DNA from 3 places in the Margalitia sp. FSL K6-0131 genome. Region 2 is predicted to be linked to each of the others. Evidence: a T-box and tRNA genes for the amino acid it is inferred to sense, from the RefSeq annotation. Region 2 holds a T-box; the other regions hold tRNA genes.
The links. A T-box is a leader RNA that pairs with one kind of tRNA and senses whether it is charged. The one in region 2 lies ahead of proS (proline--tRNA ligase), so its partner is inferred to be a tRNA-Pro.

Region 1: it has a tRNA-Pro gene. The T-box ahead of proS (proline--tRNA ligase) is inferred to sense a tRNA for this amino acid. The anticodon was not compared.
Region 3: it has a tRNA-Pro gene. The T-box ahead of proS (proline--tRNA ligase) is inferred to sense a tRNA for this amino acid. The anticodon was not compared.

The regions. Positions count from the first base shown of each region.
Region 1 covers NZ_JBBOZS010000001.1:5,179,267-5,186,262, reverse strand. Annotated here, with positions in the region: gene NSQ59_RS25400 (Tex family protein) at 1-1,356, shown strand, start outside; gene cmpA (cortex morphogenetic protein CmpA) at 1,665-1,787, opposite strand; gene NSQ59_RS25390 (SprT family protein) at 1,886-2,341, shown strand; tRNA gene NSQ59_RS25385 (tRNA-Asn) at 2,429-2,503, shown strand; tRNA gene NSQ59_RS25380 (tRNA-Ser) at 2,508-2,598, shown strand; tRNA gene NSQ59_RS25375 (tRNA-Glu) at 2,617-2,688, shown strand; tRNA gene NSQ59_RS25370 (tRNA-Asp) at 2,707-2,783, shown strand; tRNA gene NSQ59_RS25365 (tRNA-Gln) at 2,853-2,927, shown strand; tRNA gene NSQ59_RS25360 (tRNA-Lys) at 2,953-3,028, shown strand; tRNA gene NSQ59_RS25355 (tRNA-Leu) at 3,056-3,140, shown strand; tRNA gene NSQ59_RS25350 (tRNA-Leu) at 3,203-3,288, shown strand; tRNA gene NSQ59_RS25345 (tRNA-Arg) at 3,338-3,414, shown strand; tRNA gene NSQ59_RS25340 (tRNA-Pro) at 3,466-3,542, shown strand; tRNA gene NSQ59_RS25335 (tRNA-Gly) at 3,560-3,633, shown strand; rRNA gene NSQ59_RS25330 (16S ribosomal RNA) at 3,781-5,331, shown strand; rRNA gene NSQ59_RS25325 (23S ribosomal RNA) at 5,681-6,996, shown strand, end outside.
Region 2 covers NZ_JBBOZS010000001.1:418,462-425,457, forward strand. Annotated here, with positions in the region: gene NSQ59_RS02135 (amino acid ABC transporter permease) at 1-128, shown strand, start outside; gene NSQ59_RS02140 (TIGR01777 family oxidoreductase) at 211-1,116, shown strand; gene NSQ59_RS02145 (nucleoside 2-deoxyribosyltransferase) at 1,292-1,717, shown strand; T-box leader at 1,788-2,002, shown strand; gene proS (proline--tRNA ligase) at 2,093-3,490, shown strand; gene NSQ59_RS02155 (C40 family peptidase) at 3,557-3,802, opposite strand; gene NSQ59_RS02160 (hypothetical protein) at 3,821-4,042, opposite strand; gene NSQ59_RS02165 (DoxX family protein) at 4,178-4,582, opposite strand; gene NSQ59_RS02170 (winged helix-turn-helix transcriptional regulator) at 4,748-5,065, opposite strand; gene NSQ59_RS02175 (hypothetical protein) at 5,238-5,516, shown strand; gene NSQ59_RS02180 (PTS sugar transporter subunit IIB) at 5,885-6,193, shown strand; gene celB (PTS cellobiose transporter subunit IIC) at 6,217-6,996, shown strand, end outside.
Region 3 covers NZ_JBBOZS010000001.1:1,727,671-1,734,666, forward strand. Annotated here, with positions in the region: rRNA gene NSQ59_RS08315 (16S ribosomal RNA) at 1-664, shown strand, start outside; rRNA gene NSQ59_RS08320 (23S ribosomal RNA) at 1,014-3,948, shown strand; rRNA gene rrf (5S ribosomal RNA) at 4,175-4,291, shown strand; tRNA gene NSQ59_RS08330 (tRNA-Val) at 4,301-4,376, shown strand; tRNA gene NSQ59_RS08335 (tRNA-Thr) at 4,502-4,577, shown strand; tRNA gene NSQ59_RS08340 (tRNA-Lys) at 4,586-4,661, shown strand; tRNA gene NSQ59_RS08345 (tRNA-Leu) at 4,688-4,769, shown strand; tRNA gene NSQ59_RS08350 (tRNA-Gly) at 4,787-4,861, shown strand; tRNA gene NSQ59_RS08355 (tRNA-Leu) at 4,872-4,960, shown strand; tRNA gene NSQ59_RS08360 (tRNA-Arg) at 4,997-5,073, shown strand; tRNA gene NSQ59_RS08365 (tRNA-Pro) at 5,087-5,163, shown strand; tRNA gene NSQ59_RS08370 (tRNA-Ala) at 5,175-5,250, shown strand; tRNA gene NSQ59_RS08375 (tRNA-Met) at 5,268-5,344, shown strand; tRNA gene NSQ59_RS08380 (tRNA-Ile) at 5,351-5,427, shown strand; tRNA gene NSQ59_RS08385 (tRNA-Ser) at 5,437-5,529, shown strand; tRNA gene NSQ59_RS08390 (tRNA-Met) at 5,560-5,633, shown strand; tRNA gene NSQ59_RS08395 (tRNA-Asp) at 5,697-5,773, shown strand; tRNA gene NSQ59_RS08400 (tRNA-Phe) at 5,941-6,016, shown strand; tRNA gene NSQ59_RS08405 (tRNA-His) at 6,047-6,122, shown strand; tRNA gene NSQ59_RS08410 (tRNA-Gly) at 6,131-6,204, shown strand; tRNA gene NSQ59_RS08415 (tRNA-Ile) at 6,213-6,289, shown strand; tRNA gene NSQ59_RS08420 (tRNA-Asn) at 6,328-6,402, shown strand; tRNA gene NSQ59_RS08425 (tRNA-Ser) at 6,411-6,501, shown strand; tRNA gene NSQ59_RS08430 (tRNA-Glu) at 6,514-6,585, shown strand; gene NSQ59_RS08435 (IS1182 family transposase) at 6,705-6,996, opposite strand, start outside.

The DNA of each region.
Region 1 (6,996 bases), 4.8 Mb from region 2:
CAACAAGCAGTTGAAGATGCTTATAAACGATTGATCCAGCCGGCAATCGAAAGGGAAATTCGTAATGAGCTAACGGAAAAGGGTGAAGATCAAGCGATCCATATCTTTTCCGAAAATTTACGAAACCTTTTATTACAGCCACCATTAAAAGGGAAAATGGTATTGGGGGTAGACCCCGCTTATCGAACCGGCTGCAAATTGGCAGTAGTAAATGAAACAGGAAAAGTATTGTACATAGGTGTCATTTACCCACATCCACCAAAAGCAAAGCCAGAAGAAGCGAAAGAAAAAATTATCAAGATCTTAGAAGAGTACCATATTGAAATCATTGCGATCGGTAATGGAACTGCTTCTCAGGAAACAGAGCAATTTGTAGCAGGAATTCTGAAAGAGGTAAAAAACGATATATCTTATATTATTGTTAATGAAGCGGGTGCAAGCGTTTATTCTGCATCTGATCTAGCGCGGGAGGAGTTTCCGGACTTGCAGGTCGAGGAAAGAAGTGCGGTATCTATTGCAAGAAGACTTCAAGATCCTCTAGCGGAATTAGTAAAAATTGATCCAAAATCCGTAGGGGTCGGCCAATATCAACATGATGTTTCGCAAAAGAAATTAAATGATTCTTTAACATTTGTGGTGGAAACCGCTGTAAACCAAGTTGGGGTGAATGTAAATACAGCTTCACCTTCACTTCTACAATATGTAGCTGGTTTAAGTAAAACTGTAGCTGGAAACATTGTTAAAGTTCGGAATGAGAGTGGTCGGTTCGTTAATCGAAGGCAATTAAAGGACATTCCTCGTTTAGGAGCAAAAACGTATGAGCAATGTATCGGGTTTCTGAGGGTAACAGATGGGGACGAGCCGCTTGATAAAACCTCTATTCACCCTGAAAGATATGAAGAAGTAAAAGCATTGTTGAAAAAGTTGAATTTTACCACTGCAGATATTGGTTCTGAAAAATTAAAGGCTGCAATTGAAGCTCTGTCTATTCAAGAGATTTCGAATGAATTAGGAATAGGAGAGCTTACCTTACGAGATATTATAGATGCATTAAATAAACCGGGACGTGACCCGAGGGATGAATTACCTAAACCACTATTGAAGAAAGATATTTTAAAACTAGAAGACTTAAAGCCTGGAATGGAAATGCAAGGTACAGTAAGAAATGTTGTTGACTTTGGAGCATTTGTGGATGTAGGAGTAAAAGAAGATGGACTAGTCCACATTTCAAAATTAAGCAATCAATTTGTCAAACATCCGCTTGATGTTGTATCTGTTGGGGATATTGTTACTGTGTGGGTTGAAAACGTTGATACTCAAAAAGGAAGATTATCCCTTACAATGCTGAAAAAATAAGTAAGACTGCAATAGGTCTGTTACTTTGGAGAACATTGTGTGAAAAAAAACGACCGAAACGCGTACATGTTTGGTCGTTTTTTGAATTTAGCGGACAGAGGTTCCGTTATCTGCGAGAAAATGGGTTGTTTCCTTCGATTTGCGGACACAAGTTCCGTTATTTAGCAAAATATCAGTAATTTCAATGTGTTTTTTCGCGAATAACGGAACCTCTGTCCGCTTAGTCATGAAATTGAGGTCATTTTATCAAAATAACGGATTCTCTGTCCTCTAATATTATATAGATAGATCGGTAAGACCATGAAATATCAATTGGATTTTTCATTGTTCTGGTTTGTGTAAAAAAACCAGCATTGATTTAATAGTTTAATTTGATATCGATTTTTTTCATTAAACGCCCTTCGCATTTGATTCTGAAACCAGATTGGCATATCGAAACCTCCTTGATTGATAAGTAGGTTAATACCTAGTATATGTTATAATGGGTTGTCATGTTCATTTTGAGTTGTTTAAAAAGGGGAGTTTAAGATTGGACAATCTAAAGCTTCAAAAACTTGTTGAGGATATTTCAATCACTTTTTTTGGAAAGCCATTTAAACATTATGCGTTATTCAATCCGAGATTGCGAACAACTGGTGGACGCTATTTATTGAAGAGCCATAATATTGAGCTTAATTATAAGTATTTTGAGGAGCATGGAATGACGGAACTCATTGCAATCATTAAGCATGAATTATGTCATTATCATCTTCATATAGAAGGAAGAGGCTATCAGCATAAGGATTATGATTTTAAGGCATTGTTAAAACAAGTTGGAGGTTCGAGATTTTGTACGCCTCTTAAAAATGTAAAAACAAAAAGAGTGACTGTTCTTCATTTGTATGAATGTACGAACTGTAAAACCCTGTATAAAAGAAAGAGAAAAGTGGATACGACTCGTTATGTATGTGGAAAATGCGGAGGAAAGCTAAATAAAGCAAAATAATAGTGTCGTAAAAAAGTTTTTTTGAAATTGGGTTGACACATGGCCTGTTCCTCATTATAATTTTAAGAGTCGAGATTGAAATAATATTCCGCAGTAGCTCAGTGGTAGAGCTATCGGCTGTTAACCGATCGGTCGTAGGTTCGAATCCTACCTGCGGAGCCAATATGGGGAAGTACTCAAGTGGCTGAAGAGGCGCCCCTGCTAAGGGTGTAGGTCGCGTAAGCGGCGCGAGGGTTCAAATCCCTCCTTCTCCGCCATAATTCATTAGTTGTTATGGCCCGTTGGTCAAGCGGTTAAGACACCGCCCTTTCACGGCGGTAACACGGGTTCGAATCCCGTACGGGTCATTAGAAATTCATAATATTGGTCTGGTAGTTCAGCTGGTTAGAATGCCTGCCTGTCACGCAGGAGGTCGCGGGTTCGAGTCCCGTCCAGACCGCCATTTTTAATGGGGTTTGAAATTTGTTTTAGTATATGCTATGATGAATTTCCTTTCTTTTAAAATCAATATTGGGCTATAGCCAAGTGGTAAGGCAACGGACTTTGACTCCGTCATTCGCTGGTTCGAATCCAGCTAGCCCAGCCATTTTTTTATTTTTGAAAACTTTAACGAGCCATTAGCTCAGTCGGTAGAGCATCTGACTTTTAATCAGAGGGTCGAAGGTTCGAGTCCTTCATGGCTCACCATTTTAACGTGGATTTTCTTTCTGTAACGCGGGTGTGGCGGAATTGGCAGACGCACCAGACTTAGGATCTGGCGCCGCAAGGCGTGGGGGTTCGACTCCCTTCACCCGCACCAAAATTTACTATTGAAATTTATCTAGCTGTTTGTTATAATGTTTTTTGTCACTTTTAATAAATGCGGTCGTGGCGGAATGGCAGACGCGCTAGGTTGAGGGCCTAGTGGGGGCAACCCCGTGGAGGTTCAAGTCCTCTCGGCCGCACCAAAGTTTTTTGCACAGCAAATTAACTTTCTATAAATAATTTCACTATAATGCGCCCATAGCTCAATTGGATAGAGCGTTTGACTACGGATCAAAAGGTTAGGGGTTCGACTCCTCTTGGGCGCGCCATAAAAAAACTATTCAAGCGAGTATATTATTGTTTTGTATACTTACTTCAATCGGGAAGTAGCTCAGCTTGGTAGAGCACATGGTTTGGGACCATGGGGTCGCAGGTTCGAATCCTGTCTTCCCGACCATTATGAAATTTAAATATGCGGGTGTAGTTTAGTGGTAAAACTACAGCCTTCCAAGCTGTTGTCGTGGGTTCGATTCCCATCACCCGCTCCAAAAAAAGATTTTAAAAAGTTGTTGACATCTTCTTCTGGAGATGATAAACTATAAAAGTTGCTTCACAAGAAGCGGCAAATAATTGATCTTTGAAAACTGAACAGAACGAAACGTCAATGTTTTAAATAATGAGCTATATCAAACACTTTTTTGGAGAGTTTGATCCTGGCTCAGGACGAACGCTGGCGGCGTGCCTAATACATGCAAGTCGAGCGGACTTTTAAAAGCTTGCTTTTAAAAGTTAGCGGCGGACGGGTGAGTAACACGTGGGTAACCTGCCTGTAAGACTGGGATAACTCCGGGAAACCGGGGCTAATACCGGATAACTTCTTTCCTCGCATGAGGAAAGATTGAAAGATGGCTTCGGCTATCACTTACAGATGGACCCGCGGCGCATTAGCTAGTTGGTGAGGTAACGGCTCACCAAGGCGACGATGCGTAGCCGACCTGAGAGGGTGATCGGCCACACTGGGACTGAGACACGGCCCAGACTCCTACGGGAGGCAGCAGTAGGGAATCTTCCGCAATGGACGAAAGTCTGACGGAGCAACGCCGCGTGAGTGATGAAGGTTTTCGGATCGTAAAACTCTGTTGTTAGGGAAGAACAAGTATCGTTCGAATAGGGCGGTACCTTGACGGTACCTAACCAGAAAGCCACGGCTAACTACGTGCCAGCAGCCGCGGTAATACGTAGGTGGCAAGCGTTGTCCGGAATTATTGGGCGTAAAGCGCGCGCAGGCGGTTTCTTAAGTCTGATGTGAAAGCCCACGGCTCAACCGTGGAGGGTCATTGGAAACTGGGAGACTTGAGTGCAGAAGAGGAGAGTGGAATTCCACGTGTAGCGGTGAAATGCGTAGAGATGTGGAGGAACACCAGTGGCGAAGGCGACTCTCTGGTCTGTAACTGACGCTGAGGCGCGAAAGCGTGGGGAGCGAACAGGATTAGATACCCTGGTAGTCCACGCCGTAAACGATGAGTGCTAAGTGTTAGAGGGTTTCCGCCCTTTAGTGCTGCAGCTAACGCATTAAGCACTCCGCCTGGGGAGTACGGCCGCAAGGCTGAAACTCAAAGGAATTGACGGGGGCCCGCACAAGCGGTGGAGCATGTGGTTTAATTCGAAGCAACGCGAAGAACCTTACCAGGTCTTGACATCCTCTGACAACCCTAGAGATAGGGCGTTCCCCTTCGGGGGACAGAGTGACAGGTGGTGCATGGTTGTCGTCAGCTCGTGTCGTGAGATGTTGGGTTAAGTCCCGCAACGAGCGCAACCCTTGACCTTAGTTGCCAGCATTCAGTTGGGCACTCTAAGGTGACTGCCGGTGACAAACCGGAGGAAGGTGGGGATGACGTCAAATCATCATGCCCCTTATGACCTGGGCTACACACGTGCTACAATGGATGGTACAAAGGGCTGCGAGACCGCGAGGTTAAGCCAATCCCATAAAACCATTCTCAGTTCGGATTGCAGGCTGCAACTCGCCTGCATGAAGCCGGAATCGCTAGTAATCGCGGATCAGCATGCCGCGGTGAATACGTTCCCGGGCCTTGTACACACCGCCCGTCACACCACGAGAGTTTGTAACACCCGAAGTCGGTGAGGTAACCTTTTGGAGCCAGCCGCCGAAGGTGGGACAGATGATTGGGGTGAAGTCGTAACAAGGTAGCCGTATCGGAAGGTGCGGCTGGATCACCTCCTTTCTAAGGATAATGGAAAACCACTTACGTGGTTACAAGAAGACGTTTATAAGTTCTGTTCAGTTTTGAAAGGTCAATCCTTTCAAATATATTGTTATAAATTAGAAACTATTAAGAAACTTTTTCTAATTCTAACAAAGTTTTTTGCTCCTGCGGCAAAGCATATTCGAGGATGATTAGGTTCACCTCGGAGCAAGTCAGCATGTAGCAAATTCTCTGACGTTTAATCATGATGTGATTGAAGTCAGTAGCCTTGTTCCTTGAAAACTAGATACTGATAGAAGAAACCAAGTAAAACCGAGAATCGCCACTTTATGGATTTCATCCAATTTAAAGTAGTAATAACCTTATAGGTTAAGTTAGTAAGGGCGCACGGTGGATGCCTTGGCACTAGGAGCCGATGAAGGACGGGACTAACACCGATATGCTTCGGGGAGCTGTAAGCAAGCTTTGATCCGGAGATTTCCGAATGGGGGAACCCACTGCTCGTAATGGAGCAGTATCTTTACCTGAATACATAGGGTAATGAAGGCAGACCCGGGGAACTGAAACATCTAAGTACCCGGAGGAAGAGAAAGCAAACGCGATTTCCTGAGTAGCGGCGAGCGAAACGGAAGAAGCCCAAACCAAGAGGCTTGCCTCTTGGGGTTGTAGGACACTCTATACGGAGTTACAAAGGAACGGAGTAGATGAAGAGGTCTGGAAAGGCCCGTCAAAGAAGGTAACAACCCTGTAGTTGAAACTTCGTTCCCTCCAGAGTGGATCCTGAGTACGGCGGGACACGTGAAATCCCGTCGGAAGCAGGGAGGACCATCTCCCAAGGCTAAATACTCCCTAGTGACCGATAGTGAACCAGTACCGTGAGGGAAAGGTGAAAAGCACCCCGGGAGGGGAGTGAAAGAGAACCTGAAACCGTGTGCCTACAAGTAGTTAGAGCCCGTTAATGGGTGATAGCGTGCCTTTTGTAGAATGAACCGGCGAGTTACGATTTCATGCAAGGTTAAGCTGATGAAGCGGAGCCGCAGCGAAAGCGAGTCTGAATAGGGCGAATAAGTATGAGGTCGTAGACCCGAAACCAGGTGATCTACCCATGTCCAGGGTGAAGGTAAGGTAACACTTACTGGAGGCCCGAACCCACGCACGTTGAAAAGTGCGGGGATGAGGTGTGGGTAGCGGAGAAATTCCAATCGAACTTGGAGATAGCTGGTTCTCTCCGAAATAGCTTTAGGGCTAGCCTCAAGATGAAGAGTATTGGAGGTAGAGCACTGTTTGGACTAGGGGCCCTCATCGGGTTACCGAATTCAGACAAACTCCGAATGCCAAATACTTATGCTTGGGAGTCAGACTGCGAGTGATAAGATCCGTAGTCAAAAGGGAAACAGCCCAGACCACCAGCTAAGGTCCCAAAGTATACGTTAAGTGGAAAAGGATGTGGAGTTGCTTAGACAACCAGGATGTTGGCTTAGAAGCAGCCACCATTTAAAGAGTGCGTAATAGCTCACTGGTCGAGTGACTCTGCGCCGAAAATGTACCGGGGCTAAACGTATCACCGAAGCTGTGGATGGACACCTGACAGGTGTCCGTGGTAGGAGAGCGTTCTAAGGGCGGTGAAGCTAGACCGGAAGGACTAGTGGAGCGCTTAGAAGTGAGAATGCCGGTATGAGTAGC
Region 2 (6,996 bases):
TTGTCGTAAATTATGCCTTATCGCTAGTTGCTAGGAGGCTTGAAAAACGATTAGATACAAACAGAAGGAATAGTGCAAAATCAGGAAAAGTGAAAAATACTGCTGCCTCAGGCGGGGTTTCAATGTAATATTCTTACTCATAAAAGTAGACATCTGATGGATTGTCTGCTTTTATTATTTTTAACAGAAATAAACATTACGAGGTGTCATATGCATATCGTTATTTCAGGCGGAAGCGGGTTTTTAGGAAAAAGACTGCAAATATATCTTATAAATAATGGACATCAGGTGACCATCTTAACAAGAAGCTTAGATGGGCACCAAAAACTAGAAGGTGTAAAAATGGTCGAGTGGATGAATAAAGGCAATCATCCGGAAGCGGAGCTTAAAGGTGTAGACGCCATCATTCATTTAGCGGGTGAATCCATAAGTGGTTCCCGATGGACAAAAGCGAAGAAGGAAAGAATTCTCTCCAGTAGATTAAATACAACAAAAGAAATTTATAGGATTATTGCCAATCTGGAAAAAAAGCCACAGGTTCTCATTAATGCTTCGGCAGTTGGCTATTATGGGATGTCGGAAACGGAAACTTACACAGAAAATAGCCGGAGCGATGCAAATGATTTTTTAGCCAGCGTTGTAAAAGAGTGGGAAAGGGAAGCGGGGAAGGTGAAAGAGTTAAATGTTCGAACGGTTTTCACAAGATTTGGTGTCATTCTTGGAGATGGGGGAGCATTGCCATTAGTGGTCCTACCCTACAAATTAGGTGTTGGTGGTACGATGGGAAACGGAAAACAATGGATTTCCTGGGTACATGTTGATGATGCGGTGCAAATGATCGCTTATGCAATTACTCATCCTAATATTAATAGCCCTATGAATATTACGGCACCTAATCCTGTACGAATGAAGGAATTCGGTCAGACAATTAGTAAGGTTTTAAGTCGCCCGCACTGGCTGCCTGTTCCAAGCGTTGCTATGAAACTTGGGTTGGGTGAAATGAGTGATATGATATTAAAGGGACAGCGTGTTCTACCGGAACTTGCGAGGAAGCATGGCTACACCTTTCAATATTCAAATTTAAATGATGCATTAGAAAATATTCTCGGAAAATAATTTTAAAAGATACCTTTTGAACAGTTCATAATAAACGTATTACGACTTTATTTTAAGACCAAACGAGATAATCCGCTTAAAGTAAATTAGGTTAGAAATAATTCAACTTGGAAAAACAATTATTTATATGTAATTTAAGGTAATATAATCTCAGGGAACTACAGGGGGGCGAAAAGTGAAAAGAGTCTATTTAGCTAGTCCATTTTTTAATGAAAAAGAGATGGAATATTTGGAGCAGGTTGAGGCAATTTTAGCAGAAAAGGGATTGCAAGTGTTCTCACCGTTCCGAAATCCAATTGACAAACAAGTTGAGGTTGGTTCACGTCAATGGTCCATTGAAACATTTATGAAAGACATTAAATATATTAAGTGGTCTGAAATAGTTGTAGGTATCTACCATGGTAACTATTCAGACAGTGGAACAGCCTGGGAACTCGGTTATGCTTTTGCTACTGGGAAGCCTGTAATTTTAATACATGTTGGTGAAAACAGTAATCTAATGGTGCATGAAGGTGCACATGCCAATATTACACTTGAAGAACTGAGAGATTATGACTTTAACCAACTTGCGAGTTCTTTCTATACAGGTGATATGCTTTAAAGTTTATATTGTATAATAAAATTACAACTTGACATTTGCCAAAAAAATGAATATATTAATAAAAAATTATAATGAAACGTTGAAAAGGATTAGTAAAATGTTTTTCGTCTTTTATAGAGAGGAAATCAATTGGTGAAAGATTTCTAAAGACTGCATTTGAACCTGCCTTGGAGTTCTGTATCGATTTAAACTAAGATACATGCGGAAATATCCGTTATCAAGCAAAGTGTACAGCTTCTCTTTAGCTGTAAATAAGGGTGGTACCACCAGGCCTCGGTCCCTTTTTGGACTCGAGGCTTTTTTGCGTTTATATTAAATTCGAAAGGAAGAAATGACGTGGCAAAGGATAAAAAATTTGTTGAAGAAATCACGGCAATGGAAGACGACTTCGCACAATGGTATACAGATGTTGTCAAAAAGGCTGATTTAGTAGATTACTCATCTGTAAGAGGGTCCATGATTATTCGCCCTTACGGATATGCGATTTGGGAAAATATCCAAAGCGTTTTGGACCGTAGAATTAAAGAGACAGGGCATGAGAATGTTTATATGCCATTACTAATTCCTCAGAGCTTGCTTCAAAAAGAAAAAGATCATATTGAAGGATTTGCTCCAGAAGTTGCATTGGTAACACATGGCGGATCAGAAGAATTAGCAGAGCCTCTAGTAGTTCGACCTACTTCCGAAGTTTTATTTGGAGAACATTATGCAAATATTATTCATTCTTACCGTGACCTGCCAAAGCTTTATAATCAATGGGCAAATGTTGTTCGTTGGGAAAAAACAACAAGACCATTCTTGCGCTCGCTAGAATTTTTATGGCAAGAAGGACATACATGTCATGCTACAGAAGAAGAAGCAGCAGAGGAAACTCGCAAAATGCTAGAGGTATATGCAGAGGTTGTAGAAAACTATCTGGCTGTACCGGTATTGAAAGGGCAAAAAACGGAGAAAGAAAAATTTGCTGGTGCAAAGTTTACTTTAACCATTGAAAGCCTAATGCATGATGGAAAAGCACTTCAATCAGGGACATCCCATCATTTAGGAACAGGATTTGCAGAAGCATTTGGCATCCAGTTCACAGATAAAGATGGCAAGCTCCAAACGGTAAATCAAACATCCTGGGGTATTACAACTCGACTAATCGGCGCATTAATCATGGTTCATGGGGATAACCGCGGTCTTGTTGTACCACCAAGAATTGCACCAAAACAAGTAATGATCGTGCCAATCGCACAGCATAAAGAAGGCGTCTTAGATAAGGCATATGAATTGAAAGACCAATTGAGCAAAGTTGCTCGTGTTGATATTGATGCAAGCGATAAAATGCCGGGCTGGAAGTTCAATGAGTATGAAATGAAAGGTATCCCTGTCCGTTTAGAAATTGGACCTAAGGATATTGAAAAAGGTCAAGTTGTATTGGCAAGACGTGATACAAGTGAAAAAATCATTGTACCAATCAATGAACTAGAAACAAAAATTCCAGCGTTGCTTGAAGAAATTCAAAACAATTTATTCGAAAAAGCGAAAAAGCACCGTGAAGAAAAAACATCTATTGCTTACAACATGGATGAATTTAAAACGAATTTAGTTGAAAATCCAGGCTTTATTAAAGCTATGTGGTGTGGAAGCGAAGCGTGCGAAAACTTCATCAAAGAAGAAACTGCTGCAACTTCCCGCTGTATGCCATTCGAACAAGAGCATCTCGCCGATAAATGTGTATGCTGTGGGGAAGAAGCTAAGCACCTTGTTTACTGGGCAAAAGCATACTAAAACAATAATGAAAGGGTGTCAGGCACCAGATTATAATCGTTCTAATCTGGTGCCTGACACCCACTTTTATTTTACAATTCTTTTTGCACCAATAAAGCGAGCTTTCCAATATTTATCAGACATTTTCACTACTTTAACACCTTTAGATGTTGCACCGATGAATTTTCCATCTCCAATGTAGATGGATACGAAGGAAACCTTGCCTTTCTTTTCACCAGTTGCATAGAAAACAAGATCACCTTGTTGTAACTCTTTTAGCTTCACGGGTTTGCCGATTTTATATTGGTCAGCACTGGTGCGTGGAATGACCATTTCTGTTGCTGCATCTTTTTATACAAACTTGGTAAAACCACTTGCATCAAAACCTTTAGGAGTAGTTCCTCCATATTTAAATTTTGCCCCATTATAAAGCTGAGCGACTGCAGTTACTTCTTCCCCGTAATTAATTGACGCAGATGCCTTCGAAAAAGGCACTAGTAACATTGTTGCAGCAAAAATAAAAACGGCTAAGATTACTGCAAGAAGATTAGATTTCTTTATTGTTACCCCCACGAAAAAACCCCCTATTTTTCTGTATATTTTCAAACCCCATTTAATATATGAAAGAACTATCGGGATGATTCTAAAGTTTTAATTTTAAAATAAAAGGACAAAAAACCTCTCTGCAAATTAGAGAGGTTTCAGTCATTAAAATATTAACGCATCAATTGCGTATGTCCCAGGTCCAACTAACGCAACACCAATAGCTACAACGATTAATAATAAATTGTATTCATATCCATTTGGTTTAATCCAGCCATTTGGGCCATGTACCTTTGCGATAGCTACAATCATTGTGAGGGCAATTAAAATAGCTCCAATTGGAGTCAATAAACCAAAAGCAAAAAGCAATCCGCCAACTAGTTCGCCTAAACCAGCAAGAAATGCCATCGTTTTTCCGGGTGTGATTCCAATGGACTCAAAAAAACCGCCTGTACCTGCAAGACCATGGCCGCCAAACCATCCAAATAATTTTTGGGAGCCATGTGCTGCAAAGGATGCACCTAAAATAACTCGAATTAATAGTAAACCTAAACTCGCTAAAGCACTCATCTATATTTTCCTCCTTAAATGTTCAAATTCATTTAACAGTTTTTATTATAGTTACTTACAAATAGTTAGTCAATAACTAAAATATATTAAGTTAATTTATAAAATTAAGAATTCGCAAACATCAGAATCAAAAATAAAAAAAGAACCCTTCAAAAAGGGTTCCACCTATTCAACACATATCCATTTATCCGCCCAATGCTGTACTTCATCTAAGACAGGCATAATAGCATGACCTTTGTCTGTTAAACGATATTCGATCCGAACTGGGGTTTCCGGATAAACCTCCCGAACGACTATATCTTCTGCTTCCAATTCTTTAAGACGGTCTGAAAGCATTTTTTGGCTTATATGTGGAATTTGATCAGCAATTTCATTAAATCTTTTTGGTCTTTCAATGAGCACGCGAATAATTACACCGACCCATCGTTTGCCCAATAACTGAAATGCCTTTTCAAATTTAGGACATAGACTAAATCCTTCCATCCTTGTTACACCTCCTAAAAGGATAATCCATTGATTAAACCTTATTTCCTATTATACACCTTTTTACTGCTTACTAAAAGTAAGTAAGTTTAATTGAACTTTTTTGTGAATTTCTGCATGATTCGTGGAAAAACGGGGTAAATAAAAGAAAATGGACAAGGAGGAAGATATTATGACGAAAATTAGCAGTATCAACAAAGCGGTTCTGGCGGGTATTGGTATAGCAGGGATCTCGTATTTGTCCTCCAAGAATAATCGTCAAAAGGCACGTGTAATGCTTCAAAATGCAAAGGTAAAAGCAGACTCCTGGATTACAAAAATGAAACATAAAAAATCTTCATTAACAAAGGTGGGACATTCAGACCCTTATGATTTTGAAGATCATCAAATGTTAAGTGAAGGTGCAATGTATGGAGTTGATTATTATAATCAGGAAGAACAACAATCATAACTAATGCTAAGAAAATTTGTAGATAAGATGGAAGTTTAAATTCATTTGAGCATCTCGAGTCTGTTTGAGTCAAAAAAGAGTGTTTACAGGTACGGTCTACAAGTATTGATGACAAGAAAAGGACTTCAACTTCAAGGGTTCTCACAGTTTGTGAGAGCTTTTTTTATTTTTCATTTCTCACAATTCAGGAATGAAAAATTGGTCAAGTTGTGATTGAAATATAGGAATGAAGTTCCTTTATGCACGGATTTCCGTTACCTAACGGAAAAACAATATGTGTTATTGTAAACGCTTATATACTACTATAGGACTATCAGATAATTCTTAATTTCAATTATAAATGACTAACTATTTAGGAGGAAATCATCATGAAAAGAATTTTGTTAGCGTGTTCATCCGGTATGTCAACAAGTTTATTAGTATCAAAAATGAAAGAAGCAGCGGCTGAAAAGGGAATTGAAACGGAAATTTGGGCTGTTGCCCAAGACAAAGCTTTTGAGGATATAAAAAAAGCGGATGTCTTATTAATTGGACCACAAATGAGGTTCTTAAAGGGGAAATTTACCAAAGTTGCGGAGGAAGTCGGTATTCCATTGGATGTGATTGATCCTGTCGCATATGGACGTGTAGATGGGGCTGCTGTATTGAATAAGGCTCTTCAGCTAATTGGTAATTAAAACAAAGTTTAGGGGGGAAACAAATGAATAAATTCATGGGAGTATTGGAAAATGTCTTATTGCCTATTGCAGATAAGTTAAATAATAACCGTTATTTATCTGCATTGCGTGACGGATTTATGGTGGCGCTACCTTTAATTATTTTTGGGTCAATCTTTGTCGTTATTGCAAATTTTCCATTCCTTGATAAGGTCATAAGCGCTGATGGCTATGCAAAATATCAGGACGCTTTAGGACCAGCATCTGCGGCAACTCTAAGTATCATGGGACTATTTGTGATTATCGGTATAGGTTATAAATTGACACAATTTTATAAGGTTGATGCAATATATGGCGGTGTTGTTGCGTTAGCATCCTTTCTTATCTTGACACCGCAAGTAGTGGAAAAAGTAACTGGTGTTATTCCAACAGCAAGTCTCGGAGCACAAGGAATGTTCTTAGGAATTTTTACAGCTTTTATTTCAAGTGAACTTTATCGCTTTTTTGTTCAAAAGAATTGGACCATTAAAATGCCTCCAGGTGTCCCTGATGCCGTATCAAGGTCATTTAGTGCATTGATTCCCATTACCTTGACATTAACAATCTTTTTAATAGTACGTATCCTTTTCAGCTATACACCATACGACACGGTTCAGAACTTTATTTACACGATTATTCAACAGCCTTTAACACATTTAGGAAGCGGTTTACCAGCTACGATTGTTGCCGTACTATTAATTCAAATCTTCTGGTTTTTCGGATTGCATGGTCAAATTATTGTCAACTCTGTCTTTGACCCGATTTGGTATGCATTAAATGACGAC
Region 3 (6,996 bases), 1.3 Mb from region 2:
CGCCTGGGGAGTACGGCCGCAAGGCTGAAACTCAAAGGAATTGACGGGGGCCCGCACAAGCGGTGGAGCATGTGGTTTAATTCGAAGCAACGCGAAGAACCTTACCAGGTCTTGACATCCTCTGACAACCCTAGAGATAGGGCGTTCCCCTTCGGGGGACAGAGTGACAGGTGGTGCATGGTTGTCGTCAGCTCGTGTCGTGAGATGTTGGGTTAAGTCCCGCAACGAGCGCAACCCTTGACCTTAGTTGCCAGCATTCAGTTGGGCACTCTAAGGTGACTGCCGGTGACAAACCGGAGGAAGGTGGGGATGACGTCAAATCATCATGCCCCTTATGACCTGGGCTACACACGTGCTACAATGGATGGTACAAAGGGCTGCGAGACCGCGAGGTTAAGCCAATCCCATAAAACCATTCTCAGTTCGGATTGCAGGCTGCAACTCGCCTGCATGAAGCCGGAATCGCTAGTAATCGCGGATCAGCATGCCGCGGTGAATACGTTCCCGGGCCTTGTACACACCGCCCGTCACACCACGAGAGTTTGTAACACCCGAAGTCGGTGAGGTAACCTTTTGGAGCCAGCCGCCGAAGGTGGGACAGATGATTGGGGTGAAGTCGTAACAAGGTAGCCGTATCGGAAGGTGCGGCTGGATCACCTCCTTTCTAAGGATAATGGAAAACCACTTACGTGGTTATAAGAAGACGTTTTTAAGTTCTGTTCAGTTTTGAAAGGTCAATCCTTTCAAATATATTGTTATAAATTAGAAACTATTAAGAAAATATTTCTAATTCTAACAAAGTTTTTTGCTCCTGCGGCAAAGCATATTCGAGGATGATTAGGTTCACCTCGGAGCAAGGCAGCATGTAGCAAATTCTCTGACGTTTAATCATGATGTGATTGAAGTCAGTAGCCTTGTTCCTTGAAAACTAGATACTGATAGAAGAAACCAAGTAAAACCGAGAATCGCCACTTTATGGATTTAATCCAATTTAAAGTAGTAATAACCTTATAGGTTAAGTTAGTAAGGGCGCACGGTGGATGCCTTGGCACTAGGAGCCGATGAAGGACGGGACTAACACCGATATGCTTCGGGGAGCTGTAAGCAAGCTTTGATCCGGAGATTTCCGAATGGGGGAACCCACTGCTCGTAATGGAGCAGTATCTTTACCTGAATACATAGGGTAATGAAGGCAGACCCGGGGAACTGAAACATCTAAGTACCCGGAGGAAGAGAAAGCAAACGCGATTTCCTGAGTAGCGGCGAGCGAAACGGAAGAAGCCCAAACCAAGAGGCTTGCCTCTTGGGGTTGTAGGACACTCTATACGGAGTTACAAAGGAACGGAGTAGATGAAGAGGTCTGGAAAGGCCCGTCAAAGAAGGTAACAACCCTGTAGTTGAAACTTCGTTCCCTCCAGAGTGGATCCTGAGTACGGCGGGACACGTGAAATCCCGTCGGAAGCAGGGAGGACCATCTCCCAAGGCTAAATACTCCCTAGTGACCGATAGTGAACCAGTACCGTGAGGGAAAGGTGAAAAGCACCCCGGGAGGGGAGTGAAAGAGAACCTGAAACCGTGTGCCTACAAGTAGTTAGAGCCCGTTAATGGGTGATAGCGTGCCTTTTGTAGAATGAACCGGCGAGTTACGATTTCATGCAAGGTTAAGCTGATGAAGCGGAGCCGCAGCGAAAGCGAGTCTGAATAGGGCGAATAAGTATGAGGTCGTAGACCCGAAACCAGGTGATCTACCCATGTCCAGGGTGAAGGTAAGGTAACACTTACTGGAGGCCCGAACCCACGCACGTTGAAAAGTGCGGGGATGAGGTGTGGGTAGCGGAGAAATTCCAATCGAACTTGGAGATAGCTGGTTCTCTCCGAAATAGCTTTAGGGCTAGCCTCAAGATGAAGAGTATTGGAGGTAGAGCACTGTTTGGACTAGGGGCCCTCATCGGGTTACCGAATTCAGACAAACTCCGAATGCCAAATACTTATGCTTGGGAGTCAGACTGCGAGTGATAAGATCCGTAGTCAAAAGGGAAACAGCCCAGACCACCAGCTAAGGTCCCAAAGTATACGTTAAGTGGAAAAGGATGTGGAGTTGCTTAGACAACCAGGATGTTGGCTTAGAAGCAGCCACCATTTAAAGAGTGCGTAATAGCTCACTGGTCGAGTGACTCTGCGCCGAAAATGTACCGGGGCTAAACGTATCACCGAAGCTGTGGATGGACACCTGACAGGTGTCCGTGGTAGGAGAGCGTTCTAAGGGCGGTGAAGCTAGACCGGAAGGACTAGTGGAGCGCTTAGAAGTGAGAATGCCGGTATGAGTAGCGAAAGAAGGGTGAGAATCCCTTCCACCGAATGCCTAAGGTTTCCTGAGGAAGGCTCGTCCGCTCAGGGTTAGTCGGGACCTAAGCCGAGGCCGAAAGGCGTAGGCGATGGACAACAGGTTGATATTCCTGTACCACCTCTTCACCGTTTGAACGATGGGGGGACGCAGGAGGATAGGGTAAGCGCACTGCTGGTTATGTGCGTCTAAGCAGTTAGGCTGGTTACGAGGCAAATCCCGTAACCGTGAAGGCGGAGCTGTGATAGCGAGGGAAATATAGTACCGAAGTTCCTGATTCCACACTGCCAAGAAAATCCTCTAGTGAGGTGAAAGGTGCCCGTACCGCAAACCGACACAGGTAGGCGAGGAGAGAATCCTAAGGTGAGCGAGAGAACTCTCGTTAAGGAACTCGGCAAAATGACCCCGTAACTTCGGGAGAAGGGGTGCTCTGGTAGGGTGCAAGCCCGAGAGAGCCGCAGTGAATAGGCCCAGGCGACTGTTTAGCAAAAACACAGGTCTCTGCGAAGCCGCAAGGCGAAGTATAGGGGCTGACGCCTGCCCGGTGCTGGAAGGTTAAGAGGAGGGGTTAGCGTAAGCGAAGCTCTGAATTGAAGCCCCAGTAAACGGCGGCCGTAACTATAACGGTCCTAAGGTAGCGAAATTCCTTGTCAGGTAAGTTCTGACCCGCACGAAAGGCGTAACGATCTGGGCACTGTCTCAACGAGAGACTCGGTGAAATTATAGTACCTGTGAAGATGCAGGTTACCCGCGACAGGACGGAAAGACCCCGTGGAGCTTTACTGCAGCCTGATATTGAATTTTGGTACAGCTTGTACAGGATAGGTAGGAGCCTTTGAAGCCGGAGCGCCAGCTTCGGTGGAGGCGTCGGTGGGATACTACCCTGGCTGTATTGAAATTCTAACCCGCACCCCTGATCGGGGTGGGAGACAGTGTCAGGCAGGCAGTTTGACTGGGGCGGTCGCCTCCTAAAGAGTAACGGAGGCGCCCAAAGGTTCCCTCAGAATGGTTGGAAATCATTCGTAGAGTGTAAAGGCACAAGGGAGCTTGACTGCGAGACCTACAAGTCGAGCAGGGACGAAAGTCGGGCTTAGTGATCCGGTGGTTCCGCATGGAAGGGCCATCGCTCAACGGATAAAAGCTACCCCGGGGATAACAGGCTTATCTCCCCCAAGAGTCCACATCGACGGGGAGGTTTGGCACCTCGATGTCGGCTCATCGCATCCTGGGGCTGTAGTCGGTCCCAAGGGTTGGGCTGTTCGCCCATTAAAGCGGTACGCGAGCTGGGTTCAGAACGTCGTGAGACAGTTCGGTCCCTATCCGTCGTGGGCGTAGGAAATTTGAGAGGAGCTGTCCTTAGTACGAGAGGACCGGGATGGACGCACCGCTGGTGTACCAGTTGTCTTGCCAAAGGCATCGCTGGGTAGCTATGTGCGGAAGGGATAAGTGCTGAAAGCATCTAAGCATGAAGCCCCCCTCAAGATGAGATTTCCCATAGCGCAAGCTAGTAAGATCCCTGAAAGATGATCAGGTTGATAGGTTCGAGGTGGAAGTGTGGCGACACATGGAGCTGACGAATACTAATCGATCGAGGACTTAACCAAAATATAAAGCGGAAGCGCCTTGCTCATCGGCGTATGAATTTCGTAGTCTTCGACTGAGATAAAGGAAACACAGTGAGGTAGTTCACGAACTGATGTTGACTTATCGTAGGGAGGAGACGGAGAAATTCACTAGCCGATAGGCGCTGGAGCTGGATTGAAAAAAGCGAAACTCAGTTTTACTTCTTCTTCTGCAGTATTTAGTTTTGAGGGAACAAACCTCATATAGTCTGGTAATTATGGCGAGAAGGTCACACCCGTTCCCATCCCGAACACGGAAGTTAAGCTTCTCAGCGCCGATGGTAGTTGGGGGCTCTCCCCCTGCAAGAGTAGGACGTTGCCAGGCTTACATAATGGAGGATTAGCTCAGCTGGGAGAGCACCTGCCTTACAAGCAGGGGGTCGGCGGTTCGATCCCGTCATCCTCCACCATATTATTGATGATAAAAGATTTCAGATAAAGCCGGCCCGGCTACAATAATGAAAGTTAACTGCTTTGATTATTTAGTTGGACCAGATATTTTAAGTCATTTAATTGCAAAATGAATGCTTGAAATGCCGGCCTAGCTCAATTGGTAGAGCAACTGAATCGTAATCAGTAGGTTGGGGGTTCAAGTCCTCTGGCCGGCACCATTTAATACGAGCCATTAGCTCAGTCGGTAGAGCATCTGACTTTTAATCAGAGGGTCGAAGGTTCGAGTCCTTCATGGCTCACCATTTTAAAGTAAATAAATTTTCATAACGCGGGTGTGGCGGAATTGGCAGACGCACCAGACTTAGGATCTGGCGCCGCAAGGCGTGGGGGTTCGACTCCCTTCACCCGCATTGATAAAAATTTCTGCGCGGAAGTAGTTCAGTGGTAGAACACCACCTTGCCAAGGTGGGGGTCGCGGGTTCGAATCCCGTCTTCCGCTCCAAATACCCTTTGCCGGGGTGGCGGAACTGGCAGACGCACAGGACTTAAAATCCTGCGGTAGGTGACTACCGTACCGGTTCGATTCCGGTCCTCGGCACCAAGTTTTTTTGCAAAGCAAAATAAACTACCATAATATGCGCCCATAGCTCAATTGGATAGAGCGTTTGACTACGGATCAAAAGGTTAGGGGTTCGACTCCTCTTGGGCGCGCCATTATCAATACAAACGGGAAGTAGCTCAGCTTGGTAGAGCACATGGTTTGGGACCATGGGGTCGCAGGTTCGAATCCTGTCTTCCCGACCACTTAAAAAAATGGGGCCTTAGCTCAGCTGGGAGAGCGCCTGCTTTGCACGCAGGAGGTCAGCGGTTCGATCCCGCTAGGCTCCACCAATAATATAGTATTTTATGGCGGCGTAGCTCAGCTGGCTAGAGCGTACGGTTCATACCCGTGAGGTCGTGGGTTCGATCCCCTCCGCCGCTACCATAAAATGGACCTTTAGCTCAGCTGGTTAGAGCAGACGGCTCATAACCGTCCGGTCGTAGGTTCGAGTCCTACAAGGTCCACCATAATCATTCGGAGGAATACCCAAGTCTGGCTGAAGGGATCGGTCTTGAAAACCGACAGGCGGGTTAAACCGCGCGGGGGTTCGAATCCCTCTTCCTCCGCCATAATTAAATAAAATGGTTTTATAATATCGTCGCGGGGTGGAGCAGTCCGGTAGCTCGTCGGGCTCATAACCCGAAGGTCGCAGGTTCAAATCCTGCCCCCGCAATTAAGGTAAGTTATTTTCAAGGAAGATTATAAGAAAGTTTATTTTCAATTCTTGAAAAAACCTGGTCCGGTAGTTCAGCTGGTTAGAATGCCTGCCTGTCACGCAGGAGGTCGCGGGTTCGAGTCCCGTCCGGACCGCCATTTATTTTAAAAATAAGTAATTATGGCTCGGTAGCTCAGTCGGTAGAGCACGATGAATGATCTTCGTAGCGTTACTACCAGCGTACCAATCGAGCTGCTACTTGCAAAGCTTTCTGAGATTGGGACGAAGCGACTGCAAATTATTTTTAGGAATTTTATACAATTATGGCTCGGTAGCTCAGTCGGTAGAGCAAAGGACTGAAAATCCTTGTGTCGGCGGTTCGATTCCGTCCCGAGCCACCATCCATCTTTTAATAATATTTATTTGTAATGGCGGCTATGGCGAAGTGGTTAACGCATCGGATTGTGGCTCCGACATTCGTGGGTTCGATTCCCACTAGTCGCCCCATATTTTACGCGGGTGTAGTTTAGTGGTAAAACTACAGCCTTCCAAGCTGTTGTCGTGGGTTCGATTCCCATCACCCGCTCCATAGTAAATGGGCCTATAGCTCAGCTGGTTAGAGCGCACGCCTGATAAGCGTGAGGTCGATGGTTCAAGTCCATTTAGGCCCACCAGAATTTTTTGCAATAGCAAAATAACTTTCAATTATTGTTCCGCAGTAGCTCAGTGGTAGAGCTATCGGCTGTTAACCGATCGGTCGTAGGTTCGAATCCTACCTGCGGAGCCATTTTTTTTGGGGAAGTACTCAAGTGGCTGAAGAGGCGCCCCTGCTAAGGGTGTAGGTCGCGTAAGCGGCGCGAGGGTTCAAATCCCTCCTTCTCCGCCATATTTTCACCTTGGCCCGTTGGTCAAGCGGTTAAGACACCGCCCTTTCACGGCGGTAACACGGGTTCGAATCCCGTACGGGTCATAGTTTAATAGAGTGAAAAAAGAGGCTGGGACATAACTAGCTTCAAATAGTGAGAAAGGTGAATTTGAGGGAACTCAAATTCACCTTTCTCTATTTTTGCGTTTAAATTTTCTATTACCTTAGTTGTTGGTAGTGAATTTTCTTAAATTCACTGCCATTAACGCGAGGCCCATTTCGTTTTCTACCTTCGATTTTCCTCGTACAGAAAATCGAGTGAAACGCAAATTAGCCTTCAAGAATCCAAAAACTGGTTCCACATCGATTTTGCGTTTTCGATAGATGGCACTCGTTTTCTCTTCTGAAAGCTTCGCTCTTACATATTCTTTTTGCTGTTCCCATTTTTCATTCACCATTAGTTTTCGATTGTTGCCTTCTTTTGCTTTGGTACAGGATGAACGGAATGGGCATCCC